3 regions of the Isoptericola sp. NPDC056605 genome follow, and region 3 is predicted to be linked to each of the others. Evidence: riboswitches for the same ligand, from Rfam matches in the RefSeq annotation. Region 3 holds a riboswitch; each other region holds the start of a gene.

Region 1 (6,663 bases), on a different contig from region 3:
CACGCGAGGATCGTCACCGGTCCGGTGAGCATGCCCTTGACCGGCTTGTCGGTGAGCGACGCCGTGTACGCGGACCACTCGACGGTGATCGGCGCCGGGCGCTGCACGTCCCCCCACAGGATCGGCGGGCGCACGCACCGCGAGCCGTACGACTGCACCCAGCCGTTCGCCGTCACCGCGAACCCGTCGAGCTGCTCGGCGAAGTACTGCACCATGTCGTTGCGCTCGGGCTCGCCGTGCACCAGCACGTCGAGGCCCAGCTCCTCCTGCAGCGTCACGACGCGCCCGATCTCCTCCCGCATCGCGACGGAGTAGTCGGCGTCGGCGAGCTCGCCCTTGGTCCACGCGGCGCGGGCCTTGCGGATCTCGGGGGTCTGCGGGAACGAGCCGATCGTCGTCGTGGGCAGCGGCGGCAGGTTCAGCCGCGCGGCCTGGGCGGCCGCGCGCTCCGCGTACGGGCCGCGGGCGAAGTCGGCGTCGGTGAGCGCCGCGGCGCGGTCGCGCACCTCGGGCACGACGACGCCGGCCGCCGTCGCGCGCGAGGCCACGGCCGCGGACGACGCGGCGAGCGCGTCCTCGACGGCCGCGCGACCGTCCGTGAGGGCGCGGGCCAGGGTCGCGACCTCGCCCACCTTCTGGTCGGCGAACGCCAGCCAGTCGCGCAGGCGCGGGTCGAGGGTGGTGCCCGCCGCGTGCTGGTCGTACACCTCGTCCTCGACGTCGTGCGGCACGTGCAGCAGCGACGTCGACGTGCCGACGGCGAGGGCGACGGCGCCGAGGCCCCGCAGCGACTCGACCGCGTCGAGCTTGGCGGCCAGGTCGGCCCGCCACACGTTGTGGCCGTCGATCACCCCGGCGACGAGGGTCTTGCCCTCGAGGCCCGGCACCGGCCCGGCGGGCACGGCGCCCTTGACCAGGTCGATCGCGATCGCGTCGACGTCGGTCGCGGCGAGGAGCGCGAGGGCGTCCTCGTGCAGGCCGCCGAACGGCGCCGTCACCAGGATCGCGGGCCGCTCGCCGTCGGCATCATCGGTGGCCGTCGCGAGGTCGGTCGCCAGCGCGCGGTAGGCGGACGCGATCGCCGCGTGCAGGCGCTCGGCGGGCACGTCGAGCGAGTCGGTGACGAGCGCGGGCTCGTCGAGCTGCACCCACGGCACCCCGACCGCTGCCAGCGCGCGCAGCAGGTCGGCGTACGCGGCGACGACGTCGTCGAGCCGGTCGAGCGGGTGGAACCCGTCGCCCGCCTCGTCGGCCGCCTTGGACAGGGCGAGGAACGTCACCGGGCCCACGAGCACGGGGCGCGTGGTGACGCCGGCCTCCTTGGCCTCGGCGTACTCGCGCACGATGCGGTGGTCGGCGAACGAGACCGGCGTCGTCTCGCTGATCTCGGGGACCAGGTAGTGGTAGTTGGTGTCGAACCACTTGGTCATCTCGAGCGGGGCGTCCTCGCCGCGGCCGCGGGCCACGGTGAAGTAGCCGTCGAGCTCGAGCGAGCCGTCCTCGTCGTCGAGCAGGTCGCGGAACCGCTCGGGGACGGCGCCGAGCAGCGCGACGACGTCGAGCACCTGGTCGTAGTAGGAGAACGACCCCGGCACGGAGCCGTCGTCGGGGTTCAGCCCGAGCTCGACGAGGCGGCGGGCGGTCTCGCGGCGCAGCGCGCCGGCCGTGACCTCCAGGTCGACGGCGTCGGTGCGCCCGGCCCAGAACGACTCGACGGCCTTCTTGAGCTCGCGGCGACGCCCGATGCGGGGGTAGCCGAGGATCGTGCCGCCGGGAAATGCCGCGGCGGGGGTGGTGCTGGTGGTGGACATGAGCACTCCAGAGTTCGGGCTCCGCTCAGACGGCGGGAGCCTGGGTCGGGATGCTCGGTACCCACGGCCTTCTGGCCAGGTCCGCGCCGTCCGACGTGACGTCGGCCGGCGCCGGTCCGCCGAGGTGGACACCCTCGAGCAGGTCCAGAGCGGGACGGTACTTGTTGAACGTGTACACGTGGATGCCGGGGGCGCCCGCGTCGAGCACGCGCTGGGCGAGCTCGACGGCGCGCGCGGTCCCGTAGGCGTGCTGCGCCTCCGGGTCCCCCGCGGCGTCGAGCGCGTCCAGCAGGTGCCGGGGCGCGCGGACGCCGGTGAGCTCCTCGACGCGACGGAGCCGGCGCGGCTCGGTCGTGGGCAGCTGCCCCGCGAGGATCGGGATCGTCACCCCGGCCGCGCGGGCCTCGGCGACGAAGTCGGTGTAGGAGTCGGCCTCGTAGAACAGCTGCGTGATGGCGAAGCTCGCCCCCGCGTCCTGCTTCTCCTTGAGGCGCCGGACCTCCTGGGCCCGGGTGGTGCCGGCCTGCACGTTGCCGTCGACGAACGTCGCGACGGCGATCGTCATCGGGCGGGCGGCGCCGCGCAGTGCGGCCCCGGGGTCGGTCGCGCAGCGCCGCGCCTCGACCTCGCGCAGCAGGTGCACGAGCTCGATCGAGGATGCGACGCCGTCGGCGGGCGGCTCCCAGTCAGGCTGGTCCTTCGGCGGGTCGCCGCGCAGGGCGAGGAACGCGCGGGTGCCGGCGTCGAGGAAGTCGTCGATGACGGCGGACACGTCCTCGCGGTGCGCGCCCACGCAGGTCAGGTGCGCCACCGGCAGGACGGGCGTGCCCTCGAGCAGGGTCGCGACGACCTGGCGGGCGGTCGCCCGGTCACCGCCGCCCGCGCCGTACGTCACGGACATGAAGTCCGGTCGTGCGGCGACGAGCCGGCGCGCCGTCTCCCAGAACTTGGGCGCGGCGTCCGGCCGGCGCGGCGGCATGAGCTCGAACGAGACCGTCGGGCGTGCCGGCAGCGCCGGGTGAACTGCCGGCTGAGCTGCCGGGGTGGGCGAAAAGGATGCCTCTGCGACCATGCGTCACTCCATCGATCCTGGCGTGAGCACCTTCGTCCTCGGGAGGCTTCCGTCGGAGAACGGGTTGCTGCGGCGTCGTCGAGCCAGGACTCTCGGCCGCTCTGGATGGCTGTCACGCGATCGTACGCAGCATCCGCGATACGGGCGAGGATGAGACCGCCTGCTGAGACGATCGCGGATGCCGGGCGGGCATCCGCACCGTGATGGTCACCGGCGACAACCCGCTGACCGCCGCGGCCATCGCGGCCGAGGCCGGCGTGGACGACTACCTCGCCGAGGCGACGCCCGAGGACAAGCTGGAGCTCATCCGGCGCGAGCAGGAGGGCGGCAGCCTCGTCGCGATGACCGGGGACGGCACCAACGACGCCCCCGCGCTCGCGCAGGCCGACGTGGGCGTCGCGATGAACTCGGGCACGTCGGCCGCGAAGGAGGCCGGCAACATGGTCGACCTCGACTCCGACCCCACCAAGCTCATCGACGTGGTCGGCGGGAACGCCCTGCTCAGGGCACCAGCACGACCTTGCCGCCGGCTTGGCCGCTCTCGACCAGGGCGTGCGCACGAGGCGCGTCGGCCAGCGGGAGCACCGCGCCGACGGTGGTCACGAGGTCGCCGCGGGCGAGGGCGTCGACGGCCTCGGCGAGCTCTCCGGCGTCGCGCTCGGACCGCCAGCTGGCCTCGACGCCGAGGTCTGCCGCGGCGTCGTCGGCGATGGTGACGATGCGCTCGGTGCCGCCGCGCAGGGTGATCGAGTCGGGCAGCACGCCCGCGCCGGTGGTGTCGAGGACGGCGTCCACGCCGTCGGGGGCGAGGGCGCGGACCCGCTCCACGAGCCCTGCGCCGTAGGTGGTGGGTGTCGCGCCGAGGGCGGCGACGCGCTCCTGGTTCCGCGGCGACGCCGTACCGATCACGCGGGCGCCGCGGCGCACGGCGAGCTGGACGGCCAGCTCGCCCACCGACCCCGAGGCGCCGTGCACGAGCAGCGTCTCGCCGGGCCGGACGTCGAGGAGGCGCAGCACGCGGGTCGCGGTCTCGGCGGCGACGGGGAGCGTGACGGCGTCGGTCGCGGCGAGCCCGGCGGGCACGCGGGCGAAGACCGACGTCCGGGCGAGCTCGGCGTACCCGCCGCCGACGGCGAAGCCCACGACGCGGTCGCCGGGCGCGACGCCGGCCACGCCGTCCCCGACCTGGTCGACGACCCCCGCCACCTCCAGGCCCGGCACGACGGGCGACGTCGGCGGCGGGCCGCCGGTCGTGCCGGCGCGGGACTTCACGTCCCAGCCGTTGACGGCCGCGGCCTCGACGCGCACGCGCACCTGGCCGGGCCCGGCCTGAGGGTCGGGGGCGTCGGCGAGATGCAGCACCTCGGGGCCGCCGTGGGACTCGAACACGATCGCACGCACGCGCCCATCCTGGCCCGGCCGGCACCGTCGCGCGCGCCGCTCAGCAGCAGCGCGAGCCGGGGTTGCGGTCCTGCTCCGCGTAGTGCTCCCGCCAGAACTCGCGCTCGCCCATCGGCGCGCGGCCGGGGTGGGCCGACCGCTCGTGCGCGACGTACGTCGCGTAGGCGTCGTCGCCCATCACCTGGCGCACGTACCAGCGCAGGCTCGCCCACCCCGCCGACGCCGCCCGGGCCAGCGCCCGGGCGACGTCGTGCACCCTGCCGGTGCGGGGCTCAGTGGTGCCCGGCACCGCTGGACTCCCGCAGGCCGGCGTCGGCCCACTCCTTCTCGATCCGCTTCTCGGTCGACGAGGCGAACAGGCCGGCCGGGGCGAACCGGCGCGACGCGACGGGCGCGTCCTCGTGGTTCTCGCCGCCGCCGGTGCGGAACGCCTTGATCGTCACGACCAGCGACGCGAGGATCACGACGATCGACAGCACCACGAACACGATCGACAGGGTGCCCTGCACGAAGGTGTTGCGGACCACGGCCTCCATGGCCGCGACGTCGGGCGCGGTGCCGAACGACGTCTCGCCGGCGGCGAGCGCGTCCTTGAACGCCCGGTGCTGCGCCCAGTACCCCACCGCGGGCACGTCCGAGAAGATCTTCTCGAACGACGCCCAGATGGTGATCAGCGCGGTGAAGGCCAGCGGCAGGGCCACGATCCACAGCCACCGCCAGTACGCGCGGCCCCGCTTCGCGACGATGGCGAGCACGACGGCGAGCGCGATCGCGGCCAGCAGCTGGTTCGCGATGCCGAACAGCGGGAAGAACGTGTTGATGCCGCCGAGGGGGTCGGTGACGCCCAGATACAGGATCGTGCCCCAGCCCGCGACCATGATCGCGGTGCAGACCCACACCCCGGGTCGCCAGCTCATGTCCTTGAACCGCGGTGCCACGTTGCCGATGGTGTCCTGCAGCATGAAGCGGGCCACGCGGGTACCGGCGTCGACCGCGGTGAGGATGAACAGCGCCTCGAACATGATCGCGAAGTGGTACCAGAAGCCCATCATCGCGGTGCCGCCCACCAGCTGGTGCATGATGTGCGCCAGCCCGAGCGCGAGCGTCGGGGCGCCGCCGGTGCGGGACACGATCGACGGCTCGCCCACCTGGGTCGCCAGGGTGCTGAGCATGTCGGGCGTGAGGTTGACGCCGGCGAGGCCGAGCGAGTTCACGAACGCGACCGCGCCCTCGATGGTGCCGCCGGTGGCGGCCGCCGAGGAGTTCATCGCGAAGTACACGCCGCGGTCGATCGAGATCGCGGCGACCAGCGCCATGATCGCGACGAACGACTCCATGAGCATGCCGCCGTAGCCGATGAAGCGCGTCTGGCGCTCCTTCTCCACGAGCTTCGGCGTCGTGCCCGACGAGATGAGCGCGTGGAACCCGGACAGGGCGCCGCACGCGATCGTCACGAAGAGGAACGGCCAGAGGTTGCCGGACACCACCGGGCCGGTCTCGCCGCTCGCGAACTCGCTGATCGCGGGCACGTTGATCTCGGGCCGCACGATGACGACGGCGCCGGCGAGCACCACGATGACGCCCACCTTCATGAAGGTGGACAGGTAGTCGCGCGGGGCGAGCAGCAGCCACACGGGCAGGACGGCGGCCACGAAGCCGTAGACGATGACGCCGACGGCGATGGTGGTGCGGTCGAGGTGGAAGAACTCCGCGCCCCACGCGGTGTCGGCCACCATGCCGCCGCCGACGATCGCGGCGAGCAGCAGGACGAAGCCGATGAGGGAGACCTCGGTGATCTTGCCCGGGCGCAGGTACCGCAGGTAGACGCCCATGAAGAGGGCGATCGGGATCGTCATGGAGACGCTGAACACGCCCCACGGGCTCTCGCCGAGGGCGTTGACGACCACGAGGGCGAGGATCGCCACGATGATGATCATGATCAGCAGGGACGCGACGATCGCGGCCACGCCGCCGATGCGGCCCAGCTCCTCGCGCGCCATCTGGCCGATGGTGCGGCCGCCGCGGCGCATGGAGAAGAACAGCACCGTGTAGTCCTGCACGGCGCCCGCGAGCACCACGCCGACGATGATCCAGATGGTGCCCGGCAGGTACCCCATCTGCGCGGCGAGCACCGGGCCCACCAGCGGGCCGGCGCCGGCGATGGCGGCGAAGTGGTGGCCGAACAGCACGCGGCGGTCGGTGGGGACGAAGTCCTTGCCGTCCTCGCGTGTCTCGGCGGGGGTGGCGCGGCGGTCGTCGGGGCGGGTGATGTACCGCTCGATGACCTTCGAGTAGAAGCGGTACCCGATGAGGTACGTGCACACCGACGCGAAGACGAACCAGATGGCGTTGATGGTCTCGCCGCGCACCAGCGCGATC
Region 2 (6,663 bases), on a different contig from region 3:
CCGGACCGTGGCGGGCAGCGGGCGCGAGCCGCCGAAGGTCGTGGGGTCGGCGCCAGGGCCGGTCGGGACCTGCACGCCGCTCATCGGGCCTGCTCCGGGTCCTGCTGCCGGGCGGCGTCGTACGCGCCCCACGGCAGGCCGCGCACCTTCCAGCCCTCGCGGTCGCGGACGCCGTCGAAGCCGGGGCCGCCCTCGAAGCCCTCGAGCACGTTGTACGCCGGGCCGAGGCCCGACGACGTCGCGAGGCGCGCCGCGCCGATCGAGCGCTGGCCGGAGCGGCACAGGAAGACGACGGGGCGGTCCGCGGTCACGCCCGCGGCGGCGAGCTCGGCGAGGAAGCCGGCGTTCGGGCGCCCGCCCGCCTGCACCCACTCGACGAAGACCGGGGCCTTCCCGGCGGTCGCGGTGTCCGGCACGCCGATGGCGCGCCACTCGCCCTCGGTGCGCACGTCGACGAGGACGGCGTCCGGATCGCCGGCGAGCAGGTCCCACGCCTGCTGCGGGGTGAGGTCGCCGGCGTAGCCCTCGGCGGGGCGGGGATCGATCTGGGTGCTCATCGCAGTCCTCCCATCGGTCGTGGCGGTAGCACCCTCGTCCGGACGGGCCGCCGTCGCCGGCGACCGGCCCGCGGGTTGCTGCGGCGTCGACGTGCCACGTCACTCGGCCGCTCGGGATGGTCCTGGCGATCGTACGACAGGCGTCCGCGTGCTGGTCACCCCGTCTCGGGACGCGAACGCCGTGCGTCCCCGGTGTGCCCAGGCGCGGCCGAAGGTAAAGTCTCCGGCAGGATCCGGGCTCGACCGCACCTCGAAGGAGACGGACGATGGCAATCCTCGCCACGATCAAGGGGTGGTTCCGGCGCGAGCGCAAGGAGCCGTTGGAGCGTCCGCGCGACCTGCCGCCGCCGCGTCCCGAGGGCGGGCGCCCGCACGAGGCCCCCTACCCCCAGGGCGCGGACAACGTGCTCGGCTGGCGGGACGGCCCTGGCGTCTGACCCGCGGCACACCTGGGGGTCAGTCGTCGTCGTCCTCGCCGAAGTGCGCCACGTGGGCGTGCTGGTGGTGCTTGACGAACAGCCGCAGCTCGACGTCGCGGCCGTCCGCCTGCTGCGTGAGCACGCGGTCGATCCGGTCGGACTCGCGGGTCGCGGCGTCGACGATGACGTCGGCGTGCTCCTTCGTGTCCGCACCCGACCAGGTGCCGGGTTCCGCGAGCACGGCCTGGGAGTCGGCGGTGCCGGCGGCCAGGTCGGTGCCGGTGAGCTGCTCCACCTGGGCCCGGTCGAGGGTGATGACGGTCTTGTCGCTGTCGGCGTAGCGGACGGTGTACGCCGAGGGATCCTTCGCCGCCGGCGCGTCGGCGGTCTCCTCGGTCCCGTCGGCCTGCTCGTCGGCGCCTGCGGCGTCGTCGGCGGGCTGCGTCGCCGTCGTGTCCGACGCCGAGGTCCCCGGGTCGTCGAACTCGGCGTCGGGGGTCGGGGACGCGCACGCGCTCAGGGCGAGGAGGCTCGCGAGGGCGATCGGCGTCAGTCGGCGGGGAAGGTGTCGCATGGTCTCTCCTGGTCGATGGTGCCAGCCCCGTGCGGTGCTGACCCCCGTGAGTCGTCCGCGGCGGCGGAAAGGTTGCACGCGGACCGAGATTTCTTCGTCCGGGTCAGGACCCGGCGCCGACCCGCAGCCGGTGCACGGCCGTGAGGGCGGTCCCGTCCGGGGCGCGGGCCTCGAGCACCACCTCGGCGGCGCCGGTGCTGCTGGCGGTGAGCCGCACGCGCTCGTCGTCGGCCACGTAGGTGCCCGTGGGCAGCGTCCACACCCAGTGCTCCGCGCCCGCGACGTCGGCCGTGAGGGTGACCGGCTCGCCGACGGTCGCCGTCCCGGGCCCGGAGATGTCGACGCTCGCGCCGCCCCCGGCAGCGCGAGGCCGGTCGAGCCAGGCCGTGACGCCGGCGCCCGCGCCCAGGCCGAGGACGGCGGCGGTGACCGCGGCGACGACGGCGCCGGGGCGGCGTCGCGCGCGGTCCGGGCCGCCGGTCGTGCCCGGGCCGAGCGCCCCCTCGACGTCGGCCAGCCAGGCTGCGGCGTCGGGGTGCCGCCGGGCGGGGGCGTCGGCGAGGCTGCGGCGCAGCGCGGCGTCGAGGGAGCGCGGGAGGTCGGCGCCGTCGACGAGCCAGGACAGCAGCGCGGACATCGCCCACAGGTCGGCGCGGGTGTCGACCGTGCCGGGGCCGTCCTGCTCCGGCGGCCGGAACCCCTCGGTGCCGCCCGCGACGGTCAGCCCGGAGCTGCGGGCCAGGTCCTTGCTCATGCCGAGGTCGGCCAGGACGAGGCGCTCGTCCGGCCGGACGACGGCGGCGGGAACGCCCTCGACCGCGCCCTCCGGGCCGGTGCGCAGCAGCACGTTGCCGGGGCTGAGGTCCCGGTGCACGAGGCGTGCGGCGTGCACGGCCTCGACCGCGGCGGCGAGCCCCCGGGCGACGGCGAGCACGTCGGCGGGCGTCGCCGTCCACCCGTCCGCCCGCAGGGCCGCGACGCGGGCCGCGAGGGTGCCGCGGTCGGCGAGCTCGAGGACGAGGTAGGGCTGCTGGCGGTCGCTCTCGCCGATGTCGTGCACGGCGACGACGTGCGGGCTCGCCACCCGCCGCAGCGCCCGGCCCTCCGCGATGAACCGCTCGCGGACCTCCGGGTTGAGGCTGTGGTTCTCGGCCAGCACCTTCACCACGACGACGTCGTCCAGCCGCTCGTCCACGGCGCGGTGCACGGTGGCGAACGACCCGACGCCGATCACGTCGCCCACCCGGTACCGCCCGAGCAGCGGCTCGGGCGCGGCCGCCGCGGCCATCAGGACAGGCCCCCGAGGGCCGCGGCCACGAGCGCGCGGCCGCGCGAGACCTGTGACTTCACGGTGCCGACGCTGCGACCCAGACGGTCGGCCACCTCCGCGTAGGGCAGGCCCTCGATGTCGCGCAGCGTCACGGGCTCGCGGTAGAGCTCGGGCAGGGCGGCGAGCGCGTCGCGCACGGTGGCGCGCGTGGCGATGAGGGAGCTCATCCGTTCCGACGGCCCGACGTCGTCGTCGGGCAGGGGAGCGGTGGCGCGCTGCCGACGCAGGTGGTCGACCACCCGGTGGCGCACGATCCCGTGCACCCACGTGGTGACCCGCGACCCGCCCGCGAACGACCGGACCGACGTCGCCACGGAGACCAGCACGTCCTGGGAGACGTCGTCCACGGCGGCCTCGTCGAGCAGGGCGCCGCGCACGAAGCGCCGGACGACGCCGGACGCGTCCAGCAGCTCCACCAGCAGCTCGGTCGCGGGCGCGGAGCCCGCGGCGGCCCGCCCGCCGACGAGGTCGAGGACGTCGGCGGCGTCGTCCCCGGTCGCCGCGCGGGCGGCGAGCCCTGCGGCGTGGAGGTCGCCGCCGGCGAGGGCGCGGGCGACCAGCTCGGCCGGGGTTCCGACGGGGCTTCCGACGGGGCCTCCCGGAGGCGCGCCGGAGGCCGGAACGGTGCGATCGGGCATGCATCCAGCGTCTCACGCGACCGCATCGTGAGAAGGGGGCGGGCTCCGCTTGACCATGTGGTGCTGCGCACGCACGATGGGCGGCAGGTCAAGAGCGCCAGCGCGAAGCCCCGGCTCGCTGGCCGGCAACCCTCCTCTCGCGGCGGGGTGCCCCGGGTGACGACCTGGCCCTGCGCCGTCCGGCGCGCGGGCAAGCGCGGGGAGCCACCTCCCCGGCACGACCGAGGAGGACCACGCATGACCACGCTCACCCCCGCGCCTGCGGTGCCCGCCGTGCGCGTCGGCGCCGTGCAGGACGTCGCACCCGTGCTGCCCGTCGTCGGGAGCGACACGCTCGTGCCGCTCGTCGACGGCCGTCAGCTGCCGTACGCCAACCTCGACGTCGCGGCGTCGGCGCCCGCCCTGCAGGCCGTGGCCGACCGGGTCGCGCGCGTGCTGCCGCTGTACGCCAGCGTCCATCGCGGCGCCGGCTACCTGTCGCAGGTCTCGACGGCCCTGTACGAGACGGCCCGCCGCACGATCGGCGCGTTCGTCGGAGCCCGCGAGGACGACCTCACGATCGTCACCCGCAACACGACGGACTCGCTCAACCTGCTCGCGGGCTGCGTGCCCGCCGACCCGGCCACCGGCGAGCCCGGCCGCGTCCTCGTGCTCGACATCGAGCACCACGCCAACCTGCTGCCCTGGCAGCGCGTCACCGACGCGACCGTCGTCGCGGGCGGCCCGTCCGTGGCCGCCACCCTCGCGGAGATCGAGGAAGAGCTGGGGTCGGCCGCTGCCGCGGGCCGCCCCTACGCCCTCCTGGCGCTCACCGGCGCGTCCAACGTGACCGGCGAGGCGCTGCCCGTGGCCGACGTCGTCGCCGCCGCGCACGGCGCCGGCGCGCGCGTCGTGCTCGACGGCGCCCAGCTGGTGCCGCACCGCCGCTTCTCGCTCGCGGAGACGGGCGTCGACTACGTCGCGTTCTCGGGCCACAAGACGTACGCGCCGTTCGGGGCCGGTGCCCTGGTCGGCCGGCGCGACTGGCTCGACGCCGGCACCCCGTACCTGGCCGGCGGCGGCGCCGTGCGCCGGGTGCGCACCACCACGACCGACTGGCACGAGGGCCCCGCCCGGCACGAGGCCGGCTCGCCCAACGTCGTGGGAGCGGTGGCGCTCGCGGCCGCGTGCGACGAGCTCGCCGCCCTCGACCCGTGGGTCGCGGCCGGGCACGAGGACGCCCTGCGGCGCCGGCTCGTGGACGGGCTCGGCGAGATCGAGCGCGTCGAGGTCGTCCACGTCTGGGACGACGCCGTCGACCCGGTGGGGGTCGTGACGTTCACCGTCACCGGATACGACCCCGGCCTCGTCGCCGCGTACCTGTCCGCCGAGCACGGCATCGGCGTGCGCGACGGCCGGTTCTGCGCCCACCCGCTGCTCGGCCGCCTCGGCTTCGACGCCGGCGCCGTCCGCGCGTCGGTGGGCCTCGGCACCGCGGGCGAGGAGGTCGAGCGGCTCGTCGCCGCCGTCCGCTCGCTCGTGACCGAGGGGCCGCAGGCGCAGTACGACGTCGTGGACGGGCTGTGGGTCGTCGTCGACGACCCGCGCCCCGTGCCCGAGGGCTCCGGCCTCGAGGGGCTGCTCGCCACCGCCGCGCTGGGCGCCGACGAGGCGTTCGGCTGCCTGCCCGACGACCTCTGAGCCGTCGGCCCTGCCCCGGGCGGACATGACGACGGGGCGCCACCGTGCGGTGGCGCCCCGTCGTGTCAGCGGGTCAGCCCTTGAACGCGTCCTTGACGTCGTCGCCCGCCTGCTTGAGGTTCGCGCTGGCCTGCTGGGCCTTGCCCTCGGCCTCTTTGCTCTCGTCGTCGGTGAGCTTGCCCGTGGCTTCCTTGGCCTTGCCTTCGGCCTCTTCCGCCAGGTGCTTGGCCTTGTCTCCCAGTCCCATCGGGGCTCCTTCCGTCGGACGAACGACCTCGAGCACCGACCGTAGGCGCGTGCCCGCCGGCTCGCACGCCGACGTCTCAGGTCGTGGTCCTCCGGGTGGCGACCGGCAGGTCAGGGCGTCGGGCGGCCGAACTCCTCGATCAGCACCGGGTACTGCTCGTGACCGTGGCCCGCGGCGACGCCACGGTCGGCCACGGCCTTGAGCAGTCTCGGCAGCTCGGTGCTCACGCCCAGCACCGCGCTCTCCTCGACGAGGTGCGCCATCGCGCGCGCGTCCGTCTCGAGGGCCGAGGCCTCCGCCGGGAACCTGCCGCTGTCGACCTGCTCCGCGTAGCCGGGCAGCCAGGCGGCCACGCCCTCCGCGATCTGCCGGGCGAACGGGGCGAAGGCGGCGGCGTCCACCCCGGCCGTGCGGAGCATGGCGGTGCCGTGCAGCCACGCGTCGAGGACGCTCCACATCATCGTGAGGCCGGCCGCGTCGTAGAGGGACGCCAGCCCGGGGTCCTCGCCGAGGTGGGTGACGGTGCCGAGCGCGGCGAGGGTGGCGGCGTGCGCGTCGAAGTCCGTCCGGGGCCCGCTGTGCAGGACGACCGCGTCCGCCGTCCCGATCGCGGGCGGCACGGCCATGATCGCGCCGTCGAGGTATCGCGCGCCGCGCCGGGCGGCCCACCGGGCGGTCTCCCTGGCCTGCGAGGAGCTGCTGGACGTGAGGTTGACCAGCGTGGCGCCGGCGAGGTCGACGTCGTCGTGGCCGAGCAGCTCGCGCACGGCGGCGTCGTCGGTGAGGCAGACGATCGTCAGGCCGCCGGGACGGACCGCCGCGGCCGCCGTGGGCGCCAGGTGGGCGCCGTCCGCCACCAACGCGTCGGCCCTGGCGGGGGTGCGGTTCCACACGGTGGTGGGGTGTCCGGCCCGCAGGAACGCGCCGGCGAGCGCGCGACCCATGAGGCCGAGTCCGACGACGGAGACGGGGGCGGGGGACGACGGCTTGTGGGTTCTGGTGACCATGGCAGCATCGTCGACGTTCATACCGGTGTGAAGGTCAAGGGGGAGCGGGATGCGGATCGGTGAGCTGAGCCGCCGCACGGGCGTGCGGACGCACCAGCTGCGCTACTACGAGGCCCAGGGCCTGCTGGACGTCGCCCGACGCTCGAACGGCTACCGCGAGTTCGACGAGGGGGCCGTGCTGCGGGTGCGGCAGATCCGGCACCTGCTCGAC
Region 3 (6,663 bases):
TGCCACGTCCGCCGGCGGCCCCGGGAACTCCGCGCCGTGGCCGGCGACCTCCACGATCGCGTCCCAGACGTCCGGGTCGTCCCACGACCGGACCGCGGCGAACGGGGACACGTCGGCGGGGTAGCGCAGCACCAGCTCGTTGCCCTCCGCCAGGTGCGCGTGCGCCCCGGTGAGCGACGACCAGCGCGGGTTGTCGAGGACGGCCTCGGACGCGGTGCCGAGCGTGCCGGCGGGAGCGTCCGGCGTGGTGGTCGTGGTCATGTCGCCTCCTGGTCTGCCGTCGCAGAGTACGTGCTCAGGGCGCGGGAACGAGCGTCGGTTCGCTGTCGGCGTCGACGGTCGCGGACCGGCTCCGGGCTCGCCGGGTGAGCGGTTCGCGCAGCCCGAGGTGCTCGCGCAGCGTGACGCCCTCGTACGCGGTGGGGTAGGCCCCGCGCTCCTGCAGTGCGGGCACCACCTTCTCGACGACGTCGTCCAGCCCGGACGGCACGATCCACGGGCTGAGGTTGAACCCGTCGACGGCGCCGGTGCGCACCCAGCGGGTCAGCTCGTCCGCGACGGCGCCGGGGGTGCCGGTGAAGCCGCGCTCGCCGGCGTTGCGGATCACCAGCTCGCGGATCGACAGGTGCTCCGCCTCGGCGAGGGCGCGCCACTGCCGGGCGACCTCGTGCGTGCGCGCCCCCGTGGTCGCGGAGCCGCGCTCGCCGCCCAGCTCCTCGACCACCGGGTCGTGCGCGGGCAGGGGGCCGTCCGGGTCGTACGACGAGAGGTCCTCGCCCCAGATGTTGCCGACGATCGACAGCGCGGTGGCAGGCGTGACCTGGGCGTGCCGCACCCAGCGCGCCTTCTCCTCGGCCTCGGCCGGGGTGTCGCCGACGACGATCGCGGTGCCCGGGAAGATCTTCACGTCGTCCTCCGGCCGTCCGGCGGCGACGACGCGGCGGCGCACGTCGGCCGCGAACTCCAGCGCGTCGGCGAGCACCGCGCCGTGCCGGGAGAAGATGACGTCGGCGTGCGCGGCGGCGAAGTCGCGCCCCTGGGGCGAGTCGCCCGCCTGGAAGATCACCGGGTGGCCCTGCGGGCTGCGGGGCGTGGTGACGTCGAGCACCAGGTCGCGGGGGGTGCGCAGGTCGGCGCCGGGCACGGTCACCCGCGCCACGTCGCCGTCGGTGCCGTCCGGGAACGCGTCCCAGACCCCGCGGGCGACGGCCAGCACGGCCGCGGCCCGCTCGTAGCGGTCGGCGTGGTCGAGGTAGCCGCCGCGGCGGAAGTTCTCGCCGGTCCACGCGTTGTCCGTCGTCACGACGTTCCACGCCGCCCGCCCGCCGGACAGGACGTCGAGGCTCGCGAGGCGCCGGGCCAGGTCGGCAGGGTCGTGATACGTCGTGTTCTGGGTGGCGACGAGGCCGATGCGCTCGGTGATCGCCGCCAGCGCGGCGAGCTGGGTGATCGCGTCGGGGCGGCCCACGACGTCCAGGTCGTGGATCCGGCCGCGGGTCTCGCGCAGGCGCAGGCCCTCGCCGAGGAAGAACGCGTCGAACAGCCCGCGCTCGGCGGTGCGGACCACGCGCTCGAAGGAGGCGAAGTCCGTCTGCGACCCGGACTCCGGGTCGGACCAGATGGTGGTGTGGTTGACGCCCTGGAAGAAGACGCCGAAGTGCACCTGCGCGCGGGGGCGGGTGATCGGCGCGTCGGGGGCGTGCGGTGTCGTCGGTGTGGTCATCGGAGTTCCTCAGGCGGTCGCGACGGCGGTCGGGGCGGCGTGCCGCGCCCGGGTGCCGGCGTCGGGTCGGGTCTCGTAGCGGTTCGCGGGGCGCGGCAGCCCGAGCGTCTCCCGCAGGGTGGCGCCCGCGCGGGGCGGCGCGGTGAGCCGGGCGGCGCGCAGCGCGGGCAGCACGTCGCCCGAGAGCACCGGGAGGTCGGCGTCGAGGACGGCGGGCAGCAGCCGCACGCCGGCGACGTCGCCCGACGCGGCGAGCTCGGCGAGGAGGCCGGCGAGGCCCGGGGCGTCGCCGGTGTACCGCAGCGCGCCCGTGCCCCAGCCGGTGCGCGCCCCCGAGGGCGTGGCGGCGTCGAGCTCGGCGAGCCGGGCGGTCGCGGTGCGGCCGCCGGCGTCGAGCACCACCTCCAGGTCGAGCACCGCCCGGGCGGCGCCGTCGGGCCCGCCGGTCCCCGCGGCCGTCGCGGCGCGTGCCGCCGCGCGGGCGGTGGCGACGTCGGTGCCGCCGACGAGTGCGACGTCGACCAGGGGCTCGGCGCGCACCGAGGGCGCGACGTCGGCGGCCGCCGCGAGCACCACGAGCTGACCCTGGGGCGGGCGCGGCGTGATGAGCGGGCCCTTGACGGCGAAGCTCTCGCCGACGAAGTCGACGTGGTGCAGCCGGTCGCGGTCCACGTAGCGGCCGGTGGCGACGTCGCGGATCACGGCGTCGTCCTCCCACGAGTCCCACAGGTCGCGCACGACCTGCACGACGTCGCGGGCCTCGCGGGCGAGGTCGGCGACGTCGTCGCGGCCGTAGGCGGCCGCCGTCTCCGGGGTGCGGGTCGTGCCGGCGAGCCAGCCGCCCCGGCCGGAGGCCGCGATGTCGAGGGACGCGAGCTGGGCCGCCACGTGGAACGGCTCCGGGTAGGTGGTCGGCACCTGGGGCACCAGGCCGATCGCCGTGGTGGTGCGGGACACGAACGCCGCGCGCGTGACGGCGTCGAGCCGCGCGGAGGCCGGCGACCCCGCGACCGCGGGCAGCAGGGCGTCGGCGAACGTGGCGAAGGTGACGCCGGCGTGCTCGGCGCGGCGCACCGTGCGGGCGAGCCGTGCGGCGGAGACGAGCTCGGTCACGGCGATCCCGGTGCTCGTGACGGCCGCGGGGTGCGCGCCCGCGCCGTCGACGTCGAGCCCCACGAGGAAGGGAGAGGTCAGGGTGGTCATGGTGCGGGGGCCGCCTCTCAGATCTGGGACTCGTCGCCGAGCCGGTGGTAGGTCCGGTCGAGGTAGACGAGCGGCGAGGCGTCGTCCGACCCGGACTGCAGCGCGCGCAGGGACACCAGGTAGCTGTCGCCGACCGGCGTCCGCTGCACCACCCGGGCCCGCACCCACGAGACCGCCCCGTCGATCACGGGCTCGCCCGAGGGCAGGGCCGTCCAGCCGCCGTCCGCGAAGCGGTCGATGCCGCTCGTCGCGAACCGGGCGGAGAGGTGGTCCTGGTGGTCGGCGAGGAAGCTGATCGCGAGCGTGCTGGCCTCCGAGACGGCGGGCCACGACGAGGAGGTGGACGCCAGCGAGAACGCCAGCAGCGGCGGCGCGGCCGACACGGAGATCACGGACGTGGCGGTGAACCCGACGGGGCGGCCCTCGTGCGCGAGCGCGACGACGGCGACGCCTGCCGGGTGCTGGCGGAAGACCGTCTTGAACTCGTCGGGGGACAGCTGGGGCTCGTCCTGCTGGGCCAGGAGCTCCTCGATCTCGGACAGGGCGGACAGGTCGGTGTGCGCGTGGGTGTGCTCCGTGGTCACAGGGCGGCTCCCGTCAGCTCGGCGGCGGTGGCGTCCGTCGTGGTGGTGGTCGTGGCGGTGGCGGCCGTGGCGGTGGCGGCCGGCGCGGCGGGTACGCCGGCGGCGCGCCGCAGCGGCGTCGCCCAGCGGGCGAACCAGGGGTCGAGCGCCTCGCCGAGGTCGGGCAGCTGCGCCTCGGTGAGGGTCAGGGTGCGGGTGGGCACGACGGCACCCAGCTCCACGAGGACGGGCCGCAGGTGCGCCTCGCCGGCGAGCGCGTGCGCCGGGTTGCCGGACACGACGAGCGGCACGACCACGACGCCCGCCAGGCCGTCCGGCCCGTAGAGGTCGAGGAACGACTTGAGCAGACCCGTGTAGGAGGCCTTGTAGACGGGGGTCGCGACGACGGCGACCGTGGCGCGCGCCAGGCGGTCCTTCGCCTCGTCGGCGGCCGGGTGCGCGGCCGTGAGGATCTCGCCCGCGAACGCCGCGAGCTCGATCGTCGCCACGTCCGTGGTGCCGAGCAGCTCGGCGACGCGGCGCCCGGCGGCCTCGGCCGCGGCCAGGGTGCGCGAGCCTTCGCGCGGGTTGCCGGAGACCACCACCACGGAGGCGGCGGAGGGGCGGGTGGGTTCGGTCATCGGGTGTACCTCGCAAGTCCGTCGATCACGCTTGCCGCGCGGCGTCTCGGCCCGCGGACGGGCCGGCCGGCGGCCTGGTCATCCTCCGGAGCACCCCGCCGTGACGTGGGGTTGCTGCCCAGCCAGCCGGGGCTTCGCGCTGGGGCTCTTGACCTGGGGCGGAGGTATAGCAGCCGTTTCGCAGAACGCCAGGCTGCTCCCGAGAATTCTCACGATCCGGACGCGGTGCGGTCCACGGTCGACCGCGCCGCGTCCTCCCCGACGGGTCGGTCAGGCCGCGGCGGCCGCCGCCCGCGCCGCGCGGAGCGGAGCGAGGGCGTCCGACCAGGCCACCACCTGGTCCAGGAGCTCGTCGAGCGCGGCGCGCTGCCGGGGCTCCGGGTCGAGCTCGCGGTACTCGCGGAAGTCGTGGTGGAACGACAGCGCCACCTGCGTGCGGACCGTCGCGAGCTGCAGCTCGGCCGCGACCAGGCGCAGGTGCTCCACGGCCCGCGCACCGCCGAGGACGCCGTAGCCGACGAACCCCGCCGCCTTGTCGTTCCACTCGGCGTACAGGTAGTCGAGGGCGTTCTTGAGGACCCCGGGCACCGAGTGGTTGTACTCGGGGGTCACGAACACGAAGCCGTCGAACGGGGCGACGGTCGCCGCCCACCGCCGGGTGTGCTCGCCGGCGTACTGCCCGCCCGAGGCGGGGACCGGCTCGTCGAGGTGGGGCAGGTCCTGCTCGGCGAGGTCGACCAGCTCGAAGCGGGCGTCGTCGCGCCGTCCCGCGACGTCGAGCACCCAGCGCGCGACGCGCTCGCTGTAGCGGCCGGGTCGGGTGCTGCCGGTGATGATCGCGATCGTCGTCATGGTGCGCCTTCCGTCGGGTCGGGACGATCTCGGTCGCCCCGACGTGTTGTGGTCGATGGCGGGAACCTCCGGTGACCGGTGCCCTATGCCCGGTCGGCCACCCGCACCATGAAGTGCGTCACGCACCCCGGGGTGCGGATCGGGACGGAGCGAGCATGGCGAGCACGGAGATCGGGGACGGCGCGGAGATCTGGGACGGCGCGGGGACCTGGGACGGTGCGGCGGGCTCGGCGTGCGCGGGCGAGGACGACCGGCGCAGGGTCCGGGAGCTCTTCCACCGCGTGGGTGACAAGTGGTCGCTGGTGGTGCTGGCCGAGCTCGGCGCCGGGCCCGTGCGGTTCACGACGCTGCTCGGCAGGGTCGAGGGCATCTCCCACCGGCTGCTCGCGGTGACGCTCCGGCGCCTCGAGCGGGACGGGCTGGTCGCGCGGACCGTCTACCCGGAGGTGCCCCCGCGCGTCGAGTACGCGATGACGGGGCTGGGTGCGTCGCTCCTGGTGCCGCTGGCGGCGTTGGCGGGGTGGGGCGAGCGGCACGGGCCGACGATCGACGCGCACCGCCGCGCGGACGACCGGCGGCGCGGGGTCGGCCGGGCGTCGCAGGACGGCGTGCCGGAGGGCCGCTGACCGGTGGTCGGCGGCCCTCCGACGATGACGCGGGGCGGGTGCGGCGGTCCGCTCACGCCTCGAGCCGCAGGCGGGCCCCGAGTGCGCACGAGGCGACGACGGCCGCACCGGCCACGAGGACGACGTCCTTGAGCACGTACTGCCCGAGCAGGGTCATGCCGTGCCCGAACAGCTCGTCGCCGAACAGCGCGACGGGCGACAGGATCCCGACCATGGCGACGGCGAGGACGACCAGGCCCACGCGCAGCAGTCGCCCGCTGACCAGGGTGAGGCCGATGAAGGTCTCCATGACCGCGACCAGGACGACGGCGGTCGCGGCGGGGACGAGCCCGAGGGTGAGCGTCTCGACGGTGCGGCCCGCGATCTGCTCGGCGGGGCTGGCGCCGGGGAAGAACTTCAGGACGCCGAAGCCGAGGAACACGAGCCCGAGCGCGACGCGCAGCGCCGGGACGGACCACCGGGTGAGGAACCGGGCGAGGGCGGTGACGGCGACGTCGAGCCGCAGCGCCACCTGCTCGGCGAGCGCGTTCGGGAGGCGGCGCGTGGCCGGGTCGGCGGGGGTGCCGGGGGCGGGGACGCCGGCGGTCGGGCGGTGGGTCGGGCGGCGGGTCGGGGTGGAGACGGACATGGTGGTGCTCTCTTCCAGGGGGTGGTGCGACCCGGGGGTGGTCGCCCTGGGAGAGAGGCGTCGTCGGGGCGCCGGATGCGCGGGGCCGCGGTTTTCGCCCGCTCGTCACCCGCAGGGAGGTGACGCAGACTCGGGGCATGGGCCCGCGCAGCTTCCGCTGGGTGTTGCACGTCGACCTCGACCAGTTCCTGGCCGCGGTCGAGATCCTGCGGCGTCCGGAGCTCGCGGGGAGGCCGGTGATCGTCGGCGGGCGCGGCGACCCGACGGAGCGCGCGGTGGTCTCCACCGCGTCGTACGACGCGCGGGCGTTCGGCGTCCGGTCGGGGATGCCGCTGCGTGCGGCGGTCCGCAAGGTGCCGGACGCCGTCCTCCTGCCGGTGGACCGCCCGGTGTACGAGGAGGCCTCCGCCCACGTGATGGAGACGCT

Evidence for each region. Region 3 has a riboswitch for S-adenosylmethionine ahead of ACFQ8Y_RS05935 (NADPH-dependent FMN reductase). Riboswitches for the same ligand answer to the same signal wherever they lie in the genome.
Region 1: another riboswitch for S-adenosylmethionine. It lies ahead of ACFQ8Y_RS13255 (methylenetetrahydrofolate reductase); the one in region 3 lies ahead of ACFQ8Y_RS05935 (NADPH-dependent FMN reductase).
Region 2: another riboswitch for S-adenosylmethionine. It lies ahead of ACFQ8Y_RS16100 (aminotransferase class V-fold PLP-dependent enzyme); the one in region 3 lies ahead of ACFQ8Y_RS05935 (NADPH-dependent FMN reductase).

Annotation. Positions count from the first base shown of each region.
Region 1 is NZ_JBHTVT010000011.1:157,945-164,607, reverse strand. It holds gene metE (5-methyltetrahydropteroyltriglutamate--homocysteine S-methyltransferase) at 1-1,811, opposite strand, end outside; gene ACFQ8Y_RS13255 (methylenetetrahydrofolate reductase) at 1,837-2,883, opposite strand; SAM riboswitch class I at 2,889-2,995, opposite strand; partial or broken gene ACFQ8Y_RS13250 (HAD-IC family P-type ATPase) at 3,072-3,368, shown strand; gene ACFQ8Y_RS13245 (NADP-dependent oxidoreductase) at 3,385-4,284, opposite strand; gene ACFQ8Y_RS13240 (YbdD/YjiX family protein) at 4,325-4,573, opposite strand; gene ACFQ8Y_RS13235 (carbon starvation CstA family protein) at 4,557-6,663, opposite strand, start outside.
Region 2 is NZ_JBHTVT010000016.1:69,160-75,822, reverse strand. It holds gene ACFQ8Y_RS16130 (O-succinylhomoserine sulfhydrylase) at 1-84, opposite strand, end outside; gene ACFQ8Y_RS16125 (rhodanese-like domain-containing protein) at 81-557, opposite strand; gene ACFQ8Y_RS16120 (hypothetical protein) at 824-994, shown strand; gene ACFQ8Y_RS16115 (hypothetical protein) at 1,014-1,550, opposite strand; gene ACFQ8Y_RS16110 (protein kinase) at 1,654-2,838, opposite strand; gene ACFQ8Y_RS16105 (RNA polymerase sigma factor) at 2,838-3,518, opposite strand; SAM riboswitch class IV at 3,605-3,721, shown strand; gene ACFQ8Y_RS16100 (aminotransferase class V-fold PLP-dependent enzyme) at 3,756-5,198, shown strand; gene ACFQ8Y_RS16095 (CsbD family protein) at 5,272-5,445, opposite strand; gene ACFQ8Y_RS16090 (NAD(P)-dependent oxidoreductase) at 5,556-6,452, opposite strand; gene ACFQ8Y_RS16085 (MerR family transcriptional regulator) at 6,502-6,663, shown strand, end outside.
Region 3 is NZ_JBHTVT010000004.1:83,227-89,889, reverse strand. It holds gene ACFQ8Y_RS05955 (GNAT family N-acetyltransferase) at 1-261, opposite strand, end outside; gene ACFQ8Y_RS05950 (LLM class flavin-dependent oxidoreductase) at 296-1,723, opposite strand; gene ACFQ8Y_RS05945 (LLM class flavin-dependent oxidoreductase) at 1,733-2,926, opposite strand; gene ACFQ8Y_RS05940 (flavin reductase family protein) at 2,944-3,510, opposite strand; gene ACFQ8Y_RS05935 (NADPH-dependent FMN reductase) at 3,507-4,130, opposite strand; SAM riboswitch class IV at 4,153-4,284, opposite strand; gene ACFQ8Y_RS05930 (NADPH-dependent FMN reductase) at 4,401-4,982, opposite strand; gene ACFQ8Y_RS05925 (winged helix-turn-helix transcriptional regulator) at 5,138-5,608, shown strand; gene ACFQ8Y_RS05920 (DoxX family membrane protein) at 5,661-6,236, opposite strand; partial or broken gene ACFQ8Y_RS05915 (DNA polymerase IV) at 6,374-6,663, shown strand, end outside.